Regions from separate parts of the Paenarthrobacter sp. TRD_SC_7 genome, predicted to be linked through region 1. Evidence: riboswitches for the same ligand, from Rfam matches in the RefSeq annotation. Region 1 holds a riboswitch; the other holds the start of a gene.
The links. Region 1 has a riboswitch for thiamine pyrophosphate ahead of AC0J5Z_RS04665 (ECF transporter S component). Riboswitches for the same ligand answer to the same signal wherever they lie in the genome.
Positions count from the first base shown of each region.

Region 2: another riboswitch for thiamine pyrophosphate. It lies ahead of thiC (phosphomethylpyrimidine synthase ThiC); the one in region 1 lies ahead of AC0J5Z_RS04665 (ECF transporter S component).

Region 1 covers NZ_CM149587.1:938,436-945,918, reverse strand. Annotated here, with positions in the region: gene AC0J5Z_RS04685 (penicillin acylase family protein) at 1-1,395, shown strand, start outside; gene AC0J5Z_RS04680 (GNAT family N-acetyltransferase) at 1,456-2,055, shown strand; gene AC0J5Z_RS04675 (energy-coupling factor transporter transmembrane component T family protein) at 2,052-2,846, opposite strand; gene AC0J5Z_RS04670 (ABC transporter ATP-binding protein) at 2,843-4,435, opposite strand; gene AC0J5Z_RS04665 (ECF transporter S component) at 4,435-5,055, opposite strand; TPP riboswitch at 5,133-5,269, opposite strand; gene AC0J5Z_RS04660 (NUDIX hydrolase) at 5,561-6,250, shown strand; gene AC0J5Z_RS04655 (DUF4235 domain-containing protein) at 6,287-6,547, shown strand; gene mnhG (monovalent cation/H(+) antiporter subunit G) at 6,618-7,010, opposite strand; gene AC0J5Z_RS04645 (MrpF/PhaF family protein) at 7,000-7,278, opposite strand; gene AC0J5Z_RS04640 (Na+/H+ antiporter subunit E) at 7,275-7,483, opposite strand, start outside.
Region 2 covers NZ_CM149587.1:2,391,139-2,398,621, reverse strand. Annotated here, with positions in the region: gene trmD (tRNA (guanosine(37)-N1)-methyltransferase TrmD) at 129-929, opposite strand; gene rimM (ribosome maturation factor RimM) at 930-1,484, opposite strand; gene AC0J5Z_RS11665 (RNA-binding protein) at 1,616-1,858, opposite strand; gene rpsP (30S ribosomal protein S16) at 1,860-2,279, opposite strand; gene AC0J5Z_RS11655 (hypothetical protein) at 2,516-2,953, opposite strand; gene AC0J5Z_RS11650 (VOC family protein) at 3,055-3,927, opposite strand; gene AC0J5Z_RS11645 (amidohydrolase family protein) at 4,006-5,088, opposite strand; TPP riboswitch at 5,175-5,282, shown strand; gene thiC (phosphomethylpyrimidine synthase ThiC) at 5,278-7,125, shown strand; gene AC0J5Z_RS11635 (alpha/beta fold hydrolase) at 7,108-7,483, opposite strand, start outside.

The DNA.
Region 1 (7,483 bases):
GGCCAGACCGCGTGGGCCATCACCAACGCGATGGCCGACTACCAGGATCTCTTCGAGGAGGAACTGCGCCGGGTCACCGATTTCGCCGGCGAACGCATCGAGGCGCGGGGAACGGAAGGCTGGGAACCTGTCGTCGTCAGCACCGAAACCATCCGCGTCCGCGGTGGCGAGGTGGTCTCCGTTGAGATCATTGAGACTGCGCGCGGTCCGGTTATCTCTGAAACGCCCGACGGCGGCGCCCTAAGTCTGCGCTTTCCGGCCAGGGTTGAGGGGCGGCTTGGTTTCGAGGCCCTCCTACCGCTGCTGCGGAGCCGGACCGTCTCCCACGTAGAAGCCGCGTTCGATGCTTGGGTGGAGCCCGTCAACAGCGTAGTGGCCGCGGACGATTCCGGGGCCGTGCGGCATTTCATTGCCGGGCTTGTCCCGCAGCGGAATCCGGCCAACCGGCGCTTGCCCGCTCCGGCTTTCTCCGCCCGCCATGAGTGGGAGGGACAGTACGTAGTCCTGCCTCGCACCGAGGTCCAGCGGTTTGCCGTGAGCGCGAATGACCGCGCGGCGGGAGGCGGCGATGCCGTGGCCATGGAGTTCGCGCCGGCGCACCGTGCCCTGCGCATCCGGGAATTGCTGGAGCACTTTTCAAGTCCCTTGTCCGTGGACGACATGCAGGCCATCCACACTGACACTTTGTTGGGTCCGTGGCCGATGTTCCGGTCAATGCTCTCCGGCCTGGACGTCCGGGATCTCTCCAGGGAGGCGAAGGATTTGCGGGTCCTCTTGTTGAACTGGGATGGCCTGATGGAGGCCAGCAGCCAGCACGCTGCCGTATTCGCCGCCTGGCGTGGTGCGCTGGTCCAGCGCCTGGCACGGCATTCGGCGCTTGAGGCCTTGAATGAGCCCACAGGCTACTCGCCGTTATTCGGGCCGTGGCTGTCGGTGGCGTCGCGCATCGGTTTTGCCCTTGAGACTCTGCTGGTTCGTGGCTCCGAGCTTGGCATCAGCGTTGGAGTGGAAGCTGCCGCAGCGCTTGAGGACGTTGCGTTGGAAGAGTCCATGCTCAACGGCGCTGCCTGGGGTGACCGGCACCAACTCCTTGCCGTTCATGTCCTCCCCGGCGCCCTCGCGTCAGCCGCACCTACTGCCGACCTCAGCGGGGATACCGGATGCGTCCTCTGCACCGAAAGCCTTCCTGGCGTTGATGACCGAAGCTTCCGTGGGCCCGTAGCACGTTATGTCTGGGACTTGGCCGATCGGCGTAACAGCCGCTGGATCGTGCCATTCGGTGCCTCCGGCGTGCCCGGTCACCAGCACTTCGCCGACCAACTCCCGCTCTGGACAGCCGGGGAACTCGCCCCGGTCGTCACTGACTGGTCACTTCTGACCAACGACACGCCCTGACTCATTCCCGTTCCCGCATCAGTCCCGACATCAGCCTCGACCCGCAGCCCGAAGGAAGCCATGACCACCATCACCCAGGACTTCTCCGTCCGCACCACCGTCTACTCCGAAGACCTCGAAGGATGGGGTGCGCTACGCATTGTTCCGTTGGTTCCCAGCGAGGACATCGACCTCATCTTCGAATGGGTTACCCAGCCCCGTGCGAAGTTTTGGGGAATGACCGAGAACTCCCGCGAAGAAGTCCTGGGGATCTACGAGTTCCTTGACTCCTTGGACACCCACCACGCGTTTTTGGCCACCCTTGACGGGGAGCCGTTGGCCCTCTTCCAGACGTACGAGCCGCTGCACGACCCCGTCGGCGAGGCTTACCCCGCCCGCGAGGAGGACATTGGCATGCATCTGTTGCTGGCCCCGGCCACGCGGCCCATTCCGCACTTCACACCGCGGCTGGGCACGTCCCTGATCAAGTACATGTTCACCCTGCCGGGCAAGGACCGGATCGTGGTTGAGCCGGACTCCCGCAACGCCAAGGCCCTACGCCGTCTGGAAGCCACGTGCTTCGAGCTGGGACCCATCATTCAGCTGGCGGAGAAGGAGGCCCAGCTAGGGTTCCTGACGAGGGCGGGCTTTGATGAGATCCAGGAGCAACAGACCCGCTAGCGCCAGACGAAACTCCAAGTTCCCGCACCCACGGCCGCCAGCACCGCACCGGCCGCGATGACCAATCCGCCAAGGACCACCCCCACGTCCAGCAGTGAGTACGTGGATTCGCGTGCCCACGTCCGTTGCCCGCCGCCGAAGCCGCGCGCTTCCATGGTCACTGCCAGCCGGGATGCCCTCCGAACCGCCTGAACCAACAAACCGAAACTCTGGCCGAGCGTGGCCTTCAACCGCTGGAAGGGGCTGCCTTGGGAACCAACACCGCGTGCACGGCGGGCCATACCAATGGTCTGCCACTCCTCCGCCATGAGCCCTACAAGCCTCATCGCAGCCAGGGATCCGAGGACAAAGCGGTGCGGCAGCTTGGCCTTCTGCGCCAGCGCATCGGCCAGATCCGTGGGATCCGTGCATGTCATCAGCAGGATCGCCGGCAACGCGATCGCCAAACCGCGCAGCATGAAACCCAGCCCCAGCTCAAGGGAACCTTCACTGACGGACCAGAGTCCGACGTCGAGCAGTACAGCGCCGCTGTCCGCCGCCACTATTGCGGTGCTCCAGCCGCCGATCGCTGCCGCAATGATCAGGGGCCAGGCCCGCTGCCACAAAAGCCTGATGGTGAGGCCGGCAAGCGGGAAGAGAACCAGTTCCGCAAGCAGCGCCGTCGACGCAGACACCCAGTCGATGGACAAGGCCAGCACCACGGAAATCAGGAAGACCGCCATGAACTTCGCCAAAGGGTTGGCGCGAGTCAGCAGGGCGTGGTTGCCGCGGATGTTCAGTGCATCCCTCACGCTGCACCCGCTTCCTGATACGTTGCTCTGCCTTCGGTTATCGGGCCGAGCCGTAGTTCGGTTCCGCCGAGTACAGCGCTGAATTCCTGATCGTGGGTCACAGAGACCACCGCGGTTCCGGCGTCCAGCAACTCGGAAAGGAACGACGCCAGCTCGGCCCAGGTATTCGCGTCCTGGCCGAAGGTGGGCTCGTCGAGCACAAGGACTTTGGGGTGCGCGGCCAGCACCGTGGCCACCGAGAGCCGGCGCTTTTCCCCGCCGGACAGCGTATAAGGATTGGCGTCGACGAGATGTGTGAGCCGCAACCGTTCCAGCAACTCGTCCACGCGCTCCTCGCCGTGGCCCAGATGCTTCGGACCAAACATCAACTCATCCAGGACCTTGCCCGTGACGAACTGATGTTCCGGCTCCTGGAACACCGTCCCGATGCGGGAAATCAGCTGATCAGCTTTCCACTTGAACGGATCAATGCCCGCACCCTCGGAAAGTTCGACGGCGGCACTCACTTTGCCGTCCACAGGCGCCAAAAGGCCTGCCAACGTGAGCGCGAACGTGGACTTTCCGGCACCATTGGGACCCGTAATGGTCAGGGCTTGGCCTGCCCTGACCTGCGCACTGATGTCCGTTTGCACCGGAACGGGCGGGATGGTCTTGAAGCCTTTGCGCCGTGGCTTTAAGCGGGAAACAGCAAGGTCCTGGGCTGCGAGGAGAAGCTGCGCGGCGTCTGGTTCTTTATGGCGGGAGCGGGTTGCCGGAACGTACCCCGGCACCCAGACGCCAGCCGAGATCAGCAGGGTGCGGGCCTCGGAAAGGACCTGGTCGGGAGGGCCGTCCAAGAGTACGCCACCGGCAGCATTCCCGGTCCCTGCGGCCGTGCTGGATCCTGCGGCCGACCCTGGCTGCAGGACCACAATCCTGTCCACCAGGTCTTTCCACACGGACACCCGGTGTTCCACAACAACCAGCGTGGCGCCGGTCTTGTCCAGGCATCGCCCAACAGCATCACGGACCTCCAGCACGCCCGCCGGATCCAGGTTGGCCGTCGGCTCGTCCAGCAGGATCAGGCCTGGGCGCATCGCCAAAATGCCCGCAAGCGCAAGTCGTTGCTTTTGACCGCCGGAGAGTGCCGCCGTCGGGTGATCCAGTGGCAAACCGCCGCCAACAGCGGAACGCAACCCGACGTCGTCGAGCGCTTCATGGACGCGAGACCAAATCTCGTCTCGCGGCACAGCCAGGTTCTCCGCCCCGAACGCAACATCGTCACCTACCCGGGAGAGGACCACCTGGGTTTCCGGATCCTGCTGCATCAGTCCGGCGCGTCCCCGCTGCTCGCGGGGCGCAACGCCGTCGATAAGCAGTGAACCGGACTCGTCCGAGTCGTCTTCCTCATCGCCCAGCACACCGGCGAGGGCATGCAGGAGCGTGGACTTGCCCGCCCCCGAAGGACCCAGCAACAGCACCCGCTCCCCCGGTTCGATCCGAAGGTCCAGGCCTCGGATGGCAGGCTGGGAGCGGCCGGCATGCCGCCATCCCCAACCCTCGGCGGAGATGGCGGCCGGCCTCACCGTGCCGCTTTGCTTGGCGGACATCAGCTGAAGACTGGCTCCGAAGCGGCCTTGCGGGACGCGAATGAGCTCAGCACGCCCGTCTTGGCCAGGCCGCGTGTGGCAATCCAGGACAGGGCGCCCGCAATGATCGCACCGGAAATTGTGGTGAAGGCGATGTACGCCAACTTGTCCACGGCTTCGTAGGCGATGTTCCAGCCCCAAGGCAGGAAGGAGTCGTTCAGGCCGCAGAAGAGACCTGCGCCCGCGCCGGCGAGGAGGGCGGTGGGCAGGTTGAACTTCTTGTATCGGAACGCAGCGAAGATGAGTTCCGCGCCCAGGCCCTGCAGGACGCCGGAGATGAGAACGGTGGTGCCGTACTGCGAACCCATGATGAGCTCACCGGTTGCGGCGACGGTCTCGCAGAACAAGGCCGCACCGGGCTTACGGATAATGAGCATGCCCAGAACCGCGGGGATCATCCAGCCGCCGGCAATAAGGCCGGTGAGCGGCGGGTACGTCGCGTTCATGGGGATGGATACCAGTGCGGCGCCCTGGGACCATGCCCAGAAGATCACGCCGCCTGCGATGGCGATCAAAGCCGCCACAACGATGTCTACAACACGCCAGTTATAACTGGTCTTCTTCACGTTTACCGTGGTCATTTTCTGCCTCCTGAGGTTACAGGAGGGGAAAGTGCTCCCCGGATCCCGGTTTCGGCTTGCGCCGCCCGCATCCGGACACTCTGAGAAGCTCGACTCCCTTGCGCCGGTACTAACCGGATCAGGTTCGAGGGTCTGCGGCTGTCCGCACTCTCAGCGCCCTCGCGTCTCTTGCATCTCTGCAAGGTCCGACGGCGGCGCTCCCCTGTCGTTATCAAATCTGCCCTGATGGGCTGGTTCAGTTTACACCTGAGTCTGTGGCGGGTGTTGGCCTGTTGCCGGCATGCGGTCACAATCGGCCATGTCACCAGTCCGGGACGCGCGTTGCGGGGCCCGCTCTGCGCGCTCATCCCCGGTTTTGGCACGCACACCAGGCCCCACAACACGAGAGGGTCCGTTGCGGGGCCCGCTCCGCGCCCTCATCCCCCGTTTCGGCACGCACACCAGGCCCCACAACGGACCTGAGAGAATAGACCAGCAGAATCCACCGCGGCGAAGAGGCTCCTATATGACTGACCTTCCCCAGCAAGACCTCCCCCTTTCCTCCGAGGTGCCCCAACCACGCCTTGCCGCAAGCGTCATCCTGCTCCGTGACGCCTCGGGCGGACTCGAAGCCTTTGTCCAGCACAGGGTAGACACCATGGACTTCGCCGCTGGAATGGTGGTCTTTCCCGGTGGTCGGGTGGATGCGGCGGACGCGTCCGGCTGGGACTACCCGGCAGAGCTGCTTCAACGCCACGCGGAGGACTGGAATCAGAGCTCCATCGGCATGGACCCGGGCGAAGCAGCGAAGAACGCCGGGACGGTACTCACTGCAGCCATCCGCGAGGTTCAGGAAGAGGCCGGGCTCAGCATTGATGCCTCCCACCTCCGTCCGTGGGCCAACTGGATCACCCCGACGGACATGCCCAAGCGCTTCGACACCTACTTTTACGTTGCCAAGCCGTCCCCCGAGGCTGAACCCCGGCACCAGACCACGGAGGCCTGGCAATCGCTGTGGATGCCGGTGGAGGGAGTTCTGGCAGCAGAAGCCGCCGGCACCCTGAAACTGATGCCGCCCACGTATTACCTGCTCAAGGAAATCGCAGGGTTCGGTACCGTGGACGCTGTCTGGTCGGCCCAACACCCTGTCGTCCCGGTGCTTGCACCGGTTGGTTCCATGGCGGCGTTCCTCAAGGAGCGGGAAAGCCGCCGGTAACAGTGTGGGCTGGACCTTTCCAGTTAGGCTTGGGGCATGAACCTCTTCTTCAAGCTGATAGGTGCCGGAGTAAGCCTCGGGGCAGGATTTGTAGGCACCAAAATCGTCAATAAAGGGTGGGAAAAGGCCACCGGCAACAAGCCGCCCTTGGGCAATGACGACATGGAAACCAGCCTGCGTTCGGCACTGACCTTCGCGCTGATCTCAGCGTTTGTCAGCACGCTCATTCAGGTCCTGGCGAGCCGGGGCACCCAGCGTGCCATCGCGCGCTTCGCCAAGACCCACGACATCGTCTAGGCGCCCGCCAAACAACACAACGCCGGGGTCGCCCACAGGGTGACCCCGGCGTTCGTTGCAGCATCTATTGCTAGCGGTCGCTCCCGGGCTCTTGCCCCGCGGCCGCCCGCTGAACAACCGCCTCGAGTTCATCCTTGGTGAGCTTTTCGCGGTGCCCGTGCTTGGTGCGGTAGGCGGAGCGCCCCACCATGTGGGCAGAGACGGGTGCAGTGAGAAGCTGGAAAATCCACGCCACCAGCAGAACGGGCCACACCCACCATGTCCGCATCTGCAAGCCAATCGCGGCAAGCATAAGGAACAACCCCAGGACCTGCGGTTTGGTGGCTGCGTGCATGCGGCTCATGAGGTCCGGAAATCTCAACAAGCCAATGGCCGCGCCGAGCGACATCAGCGCGCCCACCACCAGGAACACTGCAGTGACAGTGTCGATCACGGCATCCACGCCTGTGGCATCAGGACTCATTGCTCTGTTCCCTCCGTTCGGCCACGAACCGGGCAACGGTCACCGAGCCAATAAACCCGATCACCGCCAGAGCCACCAACAACACCAGGTTGTTTAGGTGCTTGTTCATTGCCATGTCGATTGCCAGGGCGGCACCCAGGATTGCCAACAAGACGTCCGATGCCAGAACCCTGTCCAACAAGGACGGGCCAATCGCGATGCGGACAATTGCCCCTGCCGCGGCCAGGCTAAGGATCACAGCTGTGGCCACGAGAACGAACTCCTTCATAGCGTTGCCCCTTCCATTCCCGGGCGCTGTTCGGCATTGAGGGCTGCGACTTCTTCGCGCGTGCCCATGATGCGGATCAATCGCGCCTCGATGACTTGGGTTTCCTCGCGAATCTTGTCGATGTCCGCTTCTTCGTAGATATTGAGCGCGTGCAGGTACAGCGTGGACGTTGAGCGGTCCACTTCCACCACCAACGAGCCCGGGA
Region 2 (7,483 bases), 1.5 Mb from region 1:
CCGACTGTTGGCTGAACTCCCCCTGTGGCAGGTGTCAGCCCAGCAGACACAAGGGTTAATTCTGCCATAGTCGCCACCATCCGGCCAACTGCCGGGACTCCCGCAACCTTCGACGGCGGAAAGTGGACTTAGTTTTCGACGTCGCCGACCGGCTTGGCACGGAGGCGGCCGTCAACGACGTCGTACCCAAGGTCCGCGAGGGCCATACGGTCCGCGCGACTCAACACACCGGCGTCGAGCCCTTCCATAAGGTCCGGCCTGCGCTCAGCCGTCCGGCGGAACTGCTCGTGGCGCCGCCACTGTGCAATCTTCCCGTGGTTACCGCTGAGGAGGATCGGAGGGACGTCGTGTTCCCGCCACGCCGACGGCTTGGTGTACACGGGATACTCCAGGAGGCCATCGGAGTGGGACTCCTCTACCAAGGACTCGGGGTTGCCAACCACGCCGGGAAGGAGGCGGCCAATGGCCTCGACCATGGCCAACACGGCCACTTCTCCGCCGTTGAGGACGTAGTCACCGAGGCTGACGGGCCGGACCGTGAAGTGTTCCTGCGCCCAATCGATGACGCGCTCGTCGATGCCTTCGTAGCGTCCGCAGGCGAAGACCAGCTGCTCTTCTTCGGCTAGCTCATAGGCCAAGGCCTGGTTGAACTTCTCCCCTGCCGGCGAAGGGACAATCAGCACCGGTTTGGAGCCTTCGCGGGCGGCGGCAACCGATTCGAGGGCCTGCGCCCAGGGCTCCGGTTTCATGACCATTCCAGCGCCGCCACCATACGGCGTGTCATCTACAGTCCGGTGCTTGTCCGTGGTGAAGGTGCGCAGATCGTGGACGTTGAGCTCCAACAACCCGTCCTGGCGGGCCTTGCCGATGAGCGAAAGCTCGAGCGGGGCGAAGTACTCAGGAAATATGCTGACGACATCGATCCTCATTCAGGCATCATCCCCGGCGTCGTCCTTGGGCTCCTTGGGGTTCTCGTCGTTGATCTCAAAGAGGCCCGTGGGCGGCGTGATAAGGATGTACCCTCCCTCGACGTTGACCTCCGGCACAATTTCCTCAACGAAGGGAACCAGGATTTCCTTGCCGTTGTCGGCCTTGACCGTCAACAGATCCTGAACGGGCAGTGTAGTGAGGGCGGCAACCTTGCCCACCACTTGCGAACCTACCCGGGCCTCCAGGCCAACGAGCTCGTGCTCGTACCAGCCCTCATCATCGTCTTCGTCGTCGAGTTCCTCGGTTTCGATGAAGAGCTTCGCTCCACGAATGACCTCGGCGGCATTGCGGTCGGCAATTTCCTCGAAGCCAAGCAGGAGGATGTCCTTGTTCCATCTGGCGCTGCGGATGGTCAAAGGTCCAGCGGAGGCGGGCTCAACGACGAACTCCGTTCCGGCGACGAAGCGCTCGGAGGGGGCATCGGTGAGTACCTGCACCGTAACCTCGCCGCGGATGCCATGGGGTTTGCCGATCCGGGCCACCTGGAGCTGCATGGGTTCCTCTGAATTCTTGTAGTGCCCGCGCCACCGGGCGGCAACGGACAGGAAAATGTGGATAAAGCAATCCGGCCCCTCCACCATATTCGGTGAAGGGGCCGGATCTAAGACAAGTAGTGCTGAGCGCGTTACCGGCGACGATCGGTGTCGACGACGTCGACCCTGACCTGCTCGCCACCAGCCAAGGCTGCAACCACAGTGCGCAATGCACGTGCGGTGCGCCCCTGGCGGCCGATCACCCGTCCGAGGTCCTCCTGGTGAACACGCACCTCGAGGGATTCCCCGCGGCGGTTGTTCTTGGCACTGACCTTGACATCCTCAGGGCTGTCAACGATCCCACGGACCAAGTGCTCGAGCGCTTCTGCCAGCAACTTACTCAGCCTCGGTGGTCTCTGCTTCAGCCTCGGCCGGAGCTTCGGCTTCGTCCTTCTTGGCCTTCTTGGTGATGGCTTCCGGAATGATGACGGAACCCTTCTCCGGAGCTACGAAGGCTTCCTTCGGAGCTTTGGTCTTCAGGGTGCCTTCCTGGCCCGGCAGGCCCTTGAACTTCTGCCAGTCACCGGTGATCTTGAGGATCGCGGCGACCTGCTCGGTCGGCTGGGCACCAACGGAAAGCCAGTACTGGGCGCGCTCGGAAGCGACCTCGATGTACGACGGCTCTTCGGTGGGGTGGTACTTGCCGATTTCTTCAATGGCACGGCCATCGCGCTTTGCGCGGGCATCCATGACGACAATGCGGTAGTACGGTGCGCGCATCTTACCGAAGCGCTTAAGGCGAATCTTTACGGCCACTTTTGTGGTCACTCCTGTTTCTGAAACGAGGTTGAACCCGACGTTCTGCACCCGTGGGGCGGGCCATACTTGACGGTTCGAAGGACAAGATACGAGCACGGAGAGAGGGGCCGCACCGATCGAGTACCTGTCTATTGTGCCAGATGCCCGAAGCAAATACGACTCAGGCCACGTCGAGCGGCGTGTTCTTGCCCACTCCCCAGGGTTAAACGTGCCGCGTTGTCCGAATCAGTGCCTCATTCAGACCAGACGTAAAGCCCGGAGCGCTCCACCTTTTCGACGTCCGTAGCGAGGGCGGCCAACTGCTGGACATACTGGCGCGATTGGTCGGCGTCGAAGGGCATATCGTCCTGTGCAGCCCAAGCAGCAGCAACGTCGTCGAGAACGTTTGCGTCACCTTCGCTCTCATAAGTGAGCAGTTCGGCCAGGGCCCGCACCATGGCTTCCGGCACACCCAAGAGCGCATCACTTGTGACATCAACCAGGGCAAGCTCGTAGTCAGCTCCGGCGGCGTGGACAGCTTTTCCTGCGAGGTCGCCCAGCTGTTCGAATTCGAAGTCGGTAATACCGTCGATCCTCACGGCGGGGCCGGTCACATCCGCACCCTTGTCCAGGGCGGCTGCCCGCTTGAGTGCTTCATCGTGGGTGGCTACAAAAATTTCGGCAAATCCCATGGAAAGTACTCTCATTCCTTCGTGCTGACGGGGCGGCGGCACGAAATCCGAATGGCTCCGTGCCGCACTGCCAAGCCTAGTGCAGGAGAAGCAGCAAGCTGCTAGCGGACGGCAACTCGCAGCTTGTTCCGCCAAGGGTCCTCAAACTGAAGCTCAGCTCCGGTGTGATGATTCTGCACTCCAGCAGTTTTCAGGCGATCCGCCAGCGCAGCTACGTCGTCACTGGCGGGGACTTCGATCAGCACTTCCCCCAGGCCGAGCGTGTCCTTTCGGGGGCCGGCCCCGCGGCTGTTCCAGACGTTCATGGCCATGTGATGGTGGTAGCCGCCGGCGGAGACGAACAGCGCCTGGCCATGCCAGCCCGCGGTTCGCTCGAAGCCGAGGGTTTCCACGTAGAACTTTTGCGCAGTCGCGACGTCGCCCACTTGCAGATGCACATGCCCGACGCCGGCAGCGGCCGCGCGCTGTCCCGTCACTGCCGCTTCACTCAGGTGCTGCTGGAGGAAGCGCTGCGGAGGCAAGGCCACGTTGTCCATCACAACATTCTTGCCGTCCCACTGCCAGAGCTCGCGCGGCTTGTCGTAGTAGAGCTCAATTCCGTTACCTTCGGGGTCAGTGAAATAGAACGCTTCGCTGACCAGGTGGTCGGCACTGCCCGCAAAGGCGCGGGGGTCGTACTCAGCGGCGGTGGCGATGGTGGCAGCCAATGAGGGCTGGTCCTGGAACAGGATGGCTGTGTGGAACAGGCCAGCCTCACCCCTCCCCGGAATCTGCAGGCCGGCCGCCGGGGCAAGGTGGACCACGGGCTTACCCACACGCCCCAGGTAGAGCCCTCCGTCCTGCTCGGCCACGACTTCCAGGCCAAGGGCTCGCTGATAGTAGTCGCTCATGACCTTCATGTCGCCCACCTTGAGCATGACGGTGCCCATGGTGAGTTCGGCAGGCAGAAGATCCTGGCTGAATGATGAGGTCATGTGAAGCTCCCGGTTCTGAGGTGGCCGCGCATCGGCACCTTCCTACCAATCTAAATTACTTGAAGCTTCAATTTATTCCTAACGGACGACATTACCCCTGAGCACGACGTGCTTGAGCGCCGCGATGGTACCCGGATGACGGCGCGGATCGTCACTGCACAGCACGACGTCGGCACATGCGCCTTCGCTGATGCCCTCGACTCCCAGCCACTCACGGGCGCCCCACGCGGCGGCGTCCAGGACCGCCACTGGCGGCAGGCCGGCGTCGTGCAGTTCTTTCATTTCGTCCGCAATCCTGCCGTGCTTGATGACGCTTCCGGCGTCCGTTCCCGCGTAGATGGCAACCCCGGCCTCGAAGGCCTCCAGCACGCGCTCACGACGCCGCTCCCAGAGACGGACCATGTGGTCCGCGTAGTCCGGAAACTTCGGCGCTGCCTGGGCCGCGATATCCGGGAAGGTCGCAATGTTGACCAAGGTGGGGACAATGGGCACTGACTGTTCGACCAAACGGGGAAGGTGCCGCGGAAGGAGTCCGGTGGCGTGTTCGATGCAGTCGATGTTGGCGTCGAGCATGTCGTCGATGGTGTCCTCGCCGAAACAATGCGCGGTGACCCTAGCACCCTCATCGTGGGCCGCTGAAATGGCTTCCTTGACGGTCTTCGCAGGGAACGAGGCAGCGAGGTCTCCAACGCCGCGATCGATCCAGTCGCCCACCAGTTTCACCCAGCCATCGCCGTCGCGGGCTTCCTTCCGGACCGTTTCCACTAGTTCCCGGGGCTCAATTTCATGACCCAAACCGCGGAGATAACGCCGACTCCGGGCGATATGCCGACCCGACCTGATTAGTCGCGGCAGGTCCCTTCGTTGCTGCACCCAGCGAGTGTCGGCGGGCGAACCGCAATCGCGGATCAGCAGCGTTCCGGCGTCGAGGTCTGCTTGGGCCTGGGCGAGCGTGGCCTGTTCGTCCACGGCTCCTCCAACGCCGAGTCCGATGTGACAGTGGGCATCAACCAACCCGGGCAGGATCCAGCCATCCAACACCCTGTCCGGCGTCGCAACGGGACGCTCAAACGTCAGTATGCCGTCTACGGACCAGAGCCCATGGCGCTCTTCGTCTGCCGATACGAGCACAGGTCCGCTGAATTCGATGATGTTGGCCATGGCAAAAGCGTAGCGGGGGGGGTGGTGCGTTGGAGCCTGTTGCATGCATGTGACTGGGAGCGCGTTGGGAGCTGTGGTAGCTTCGTCTACGACCACACGGGGGCCCCTGCAGGGGCTGAGATCGGACTAATGCAGTCTGCGACCGTTGAACCTGTCCGGGTAATGCCGGCGAAGGAAGTGAGTATTCCCTTGAGCACCACGGAAACACAGCACAACCCTGCCCAAAACCAATCCGCCGCTGGCGTAAACGCGGCTGAAACCGCCACACAATCGTTGAAGTCCCACTCCTTGGCGTGGCTGGAAGATCCCGAGAACGGCATACGGGTCCCCGTCACGGAGATCGCGTTGGAGCCCTCCCCCAACGGCCAAGCAAACCAACCTTTGAAGGTGTACCGAACAGCAGGCCCAGGCAGCGATCCCGTGGTGGGGCTGGAGCCGTTCCGTGCACCATGGATCGAAGCCCGCGGAGACACGGAGGCGTATTCGGGCCGGGAACGGAACCTGCTCGACGACGGCAAATCGGCGGTTCGGCGGGGAGCAGCGTCAGCGGAGTGGAAGGGCGCACAACCGGTGCCGCGCCGCGCCGTCGTGGGTAAGACCGTCACGCAGATGCACTACGCGAAACAGGGTGTCGTGACTCCGGAGATGCAGTTTGTCGCGTTGCGGGAGAACTGCGATGTTGAGCTTGTCCGCAGCGAAGTCGCCGCAGGAAGGGCAATTATTCCGAACAACATCAACCACCCCGAATCCGAGCCGATGATCATTGGCAAGGCATTCTTGGTCAAGATCAATGCCAACATCGGAAACTCGGCAGTCACCAGCTCCATCGCCGAGGAAGTGGACAAACTACAGTGGGCAGCCCAGTGGGGCGCTGATACGGTGATGGACCTCTCCACAGGTGACGACATCCACACCACTCGCGAGTGGATCATCCGTAACTCCCCTGTTCCCATAGGAACAGTCCCCATTTACCAGGCCCTGGAGAAGGTGAACGGCGAGGCCAACAAGCTGACGTGGGAGATCTTCCGCGATACCGTGATCGAGCAATGCGAGCAGGGCGTGGACTATATGACCATCCACGCCGGCGTACTTCTGCGGTACGTGCCACTGACCGCCAACCGGGTCACGGGCATCGTGTCCCGCGGCGGTTCGATTATGGCCGGCTGGTGCCTGGCGCACCACAAGGAGAACTTCCTCTACACGCACTTCGATGAGCTGTGTGGGATCTTCGCCAAGTACGATGTCGCATTCTCCCTGGGTGACGGGCTGCGCCCTGGTTCCATCGCAGACGCGAACGACGCCGCGCAGTTCGCCGAGCTGGATACGCTCGCGGAGCTGACGCAACGGGCGTGGGATTTCGACGTGCAGGTCATGGTGGAGGGCCCCGGGCACATTCCTTTCCATATGGTGCGCGAAAATGTGGAGCGCCAGCAGGAACTGTGCAAGGGTGCCCCGTTCTATACGTTGGGGCCGCTCGTCACCGATATCGCCCCAGGCTATGACCACATCACCTCGGCCATTGGCGCTACGGAAATTGCACGCTACGGCACGGCAATGCTGTGCTATGTGACCCCGAAGGAGCATCTGGGGCTTCCCAACAAGGACGACGTCAAGACGGGGGTCATCACTTACAAGATCGCGGCGCACGCGGCCGACCTTGCCAAGGGCCACCCGGGGGCGCACGAACGTGATGATGCCCTTTCAAAGGCACGGTTCGAGTTCCGCTGGAGGGACCAGTTCGCTTTGTCCCTGGACCCGGTCACGGCGGAAGCCTTCCACGACGAGACCCTGCCCGCTGAACCAGCGAAGACCGCCCATTTCTGCTCCATGTGCGGACCAAAGTTCTGTTCGATGCGCATCAGCCAGGACATTCGTGACGAGTACGGTTCGGCGGAATCACAGGCGGCAATCGCAGGACTATACAACGGTATGCGCGAAAAGAGTGAGGAGTTCCTGGCTTCAGGTGGAAAGGTTTACCTGCCGGAGCTTCAGGTCCCGGCGAACCAAGGCGGCAGCACCTCAGGAGGCCTTAACTGACAACGCCCTGCTGACATCCGCAACAAACGATCGGATAGCCTGATCGCCATCAGAGGAATCCTGGGGCCGGTGTCCGCCCGCTGCTACGCGGCGGAGGGCACCGGTCTCCTGGAGGTAGACCGCGATTTCCTCGTACAAAGGTTCCCAACCACCCGTGAGAACCAGTGTGGGGACGCCCGGCACAATGTGAAGCGGGGCCTCCCATGGCGGTGCCTGGAACCGGAGCCTGCGGGCTGACCGCCGGGCCTCGGGAGTGTCCAGCCCGCCGGTCTCGGCAGAGAAAGCACGCCGGTAGAATTCGCGCTGGTAATCGGCGTCGTTGAGCTGGTTTCGCACGTCGAACAGCGGTTCCATCAGG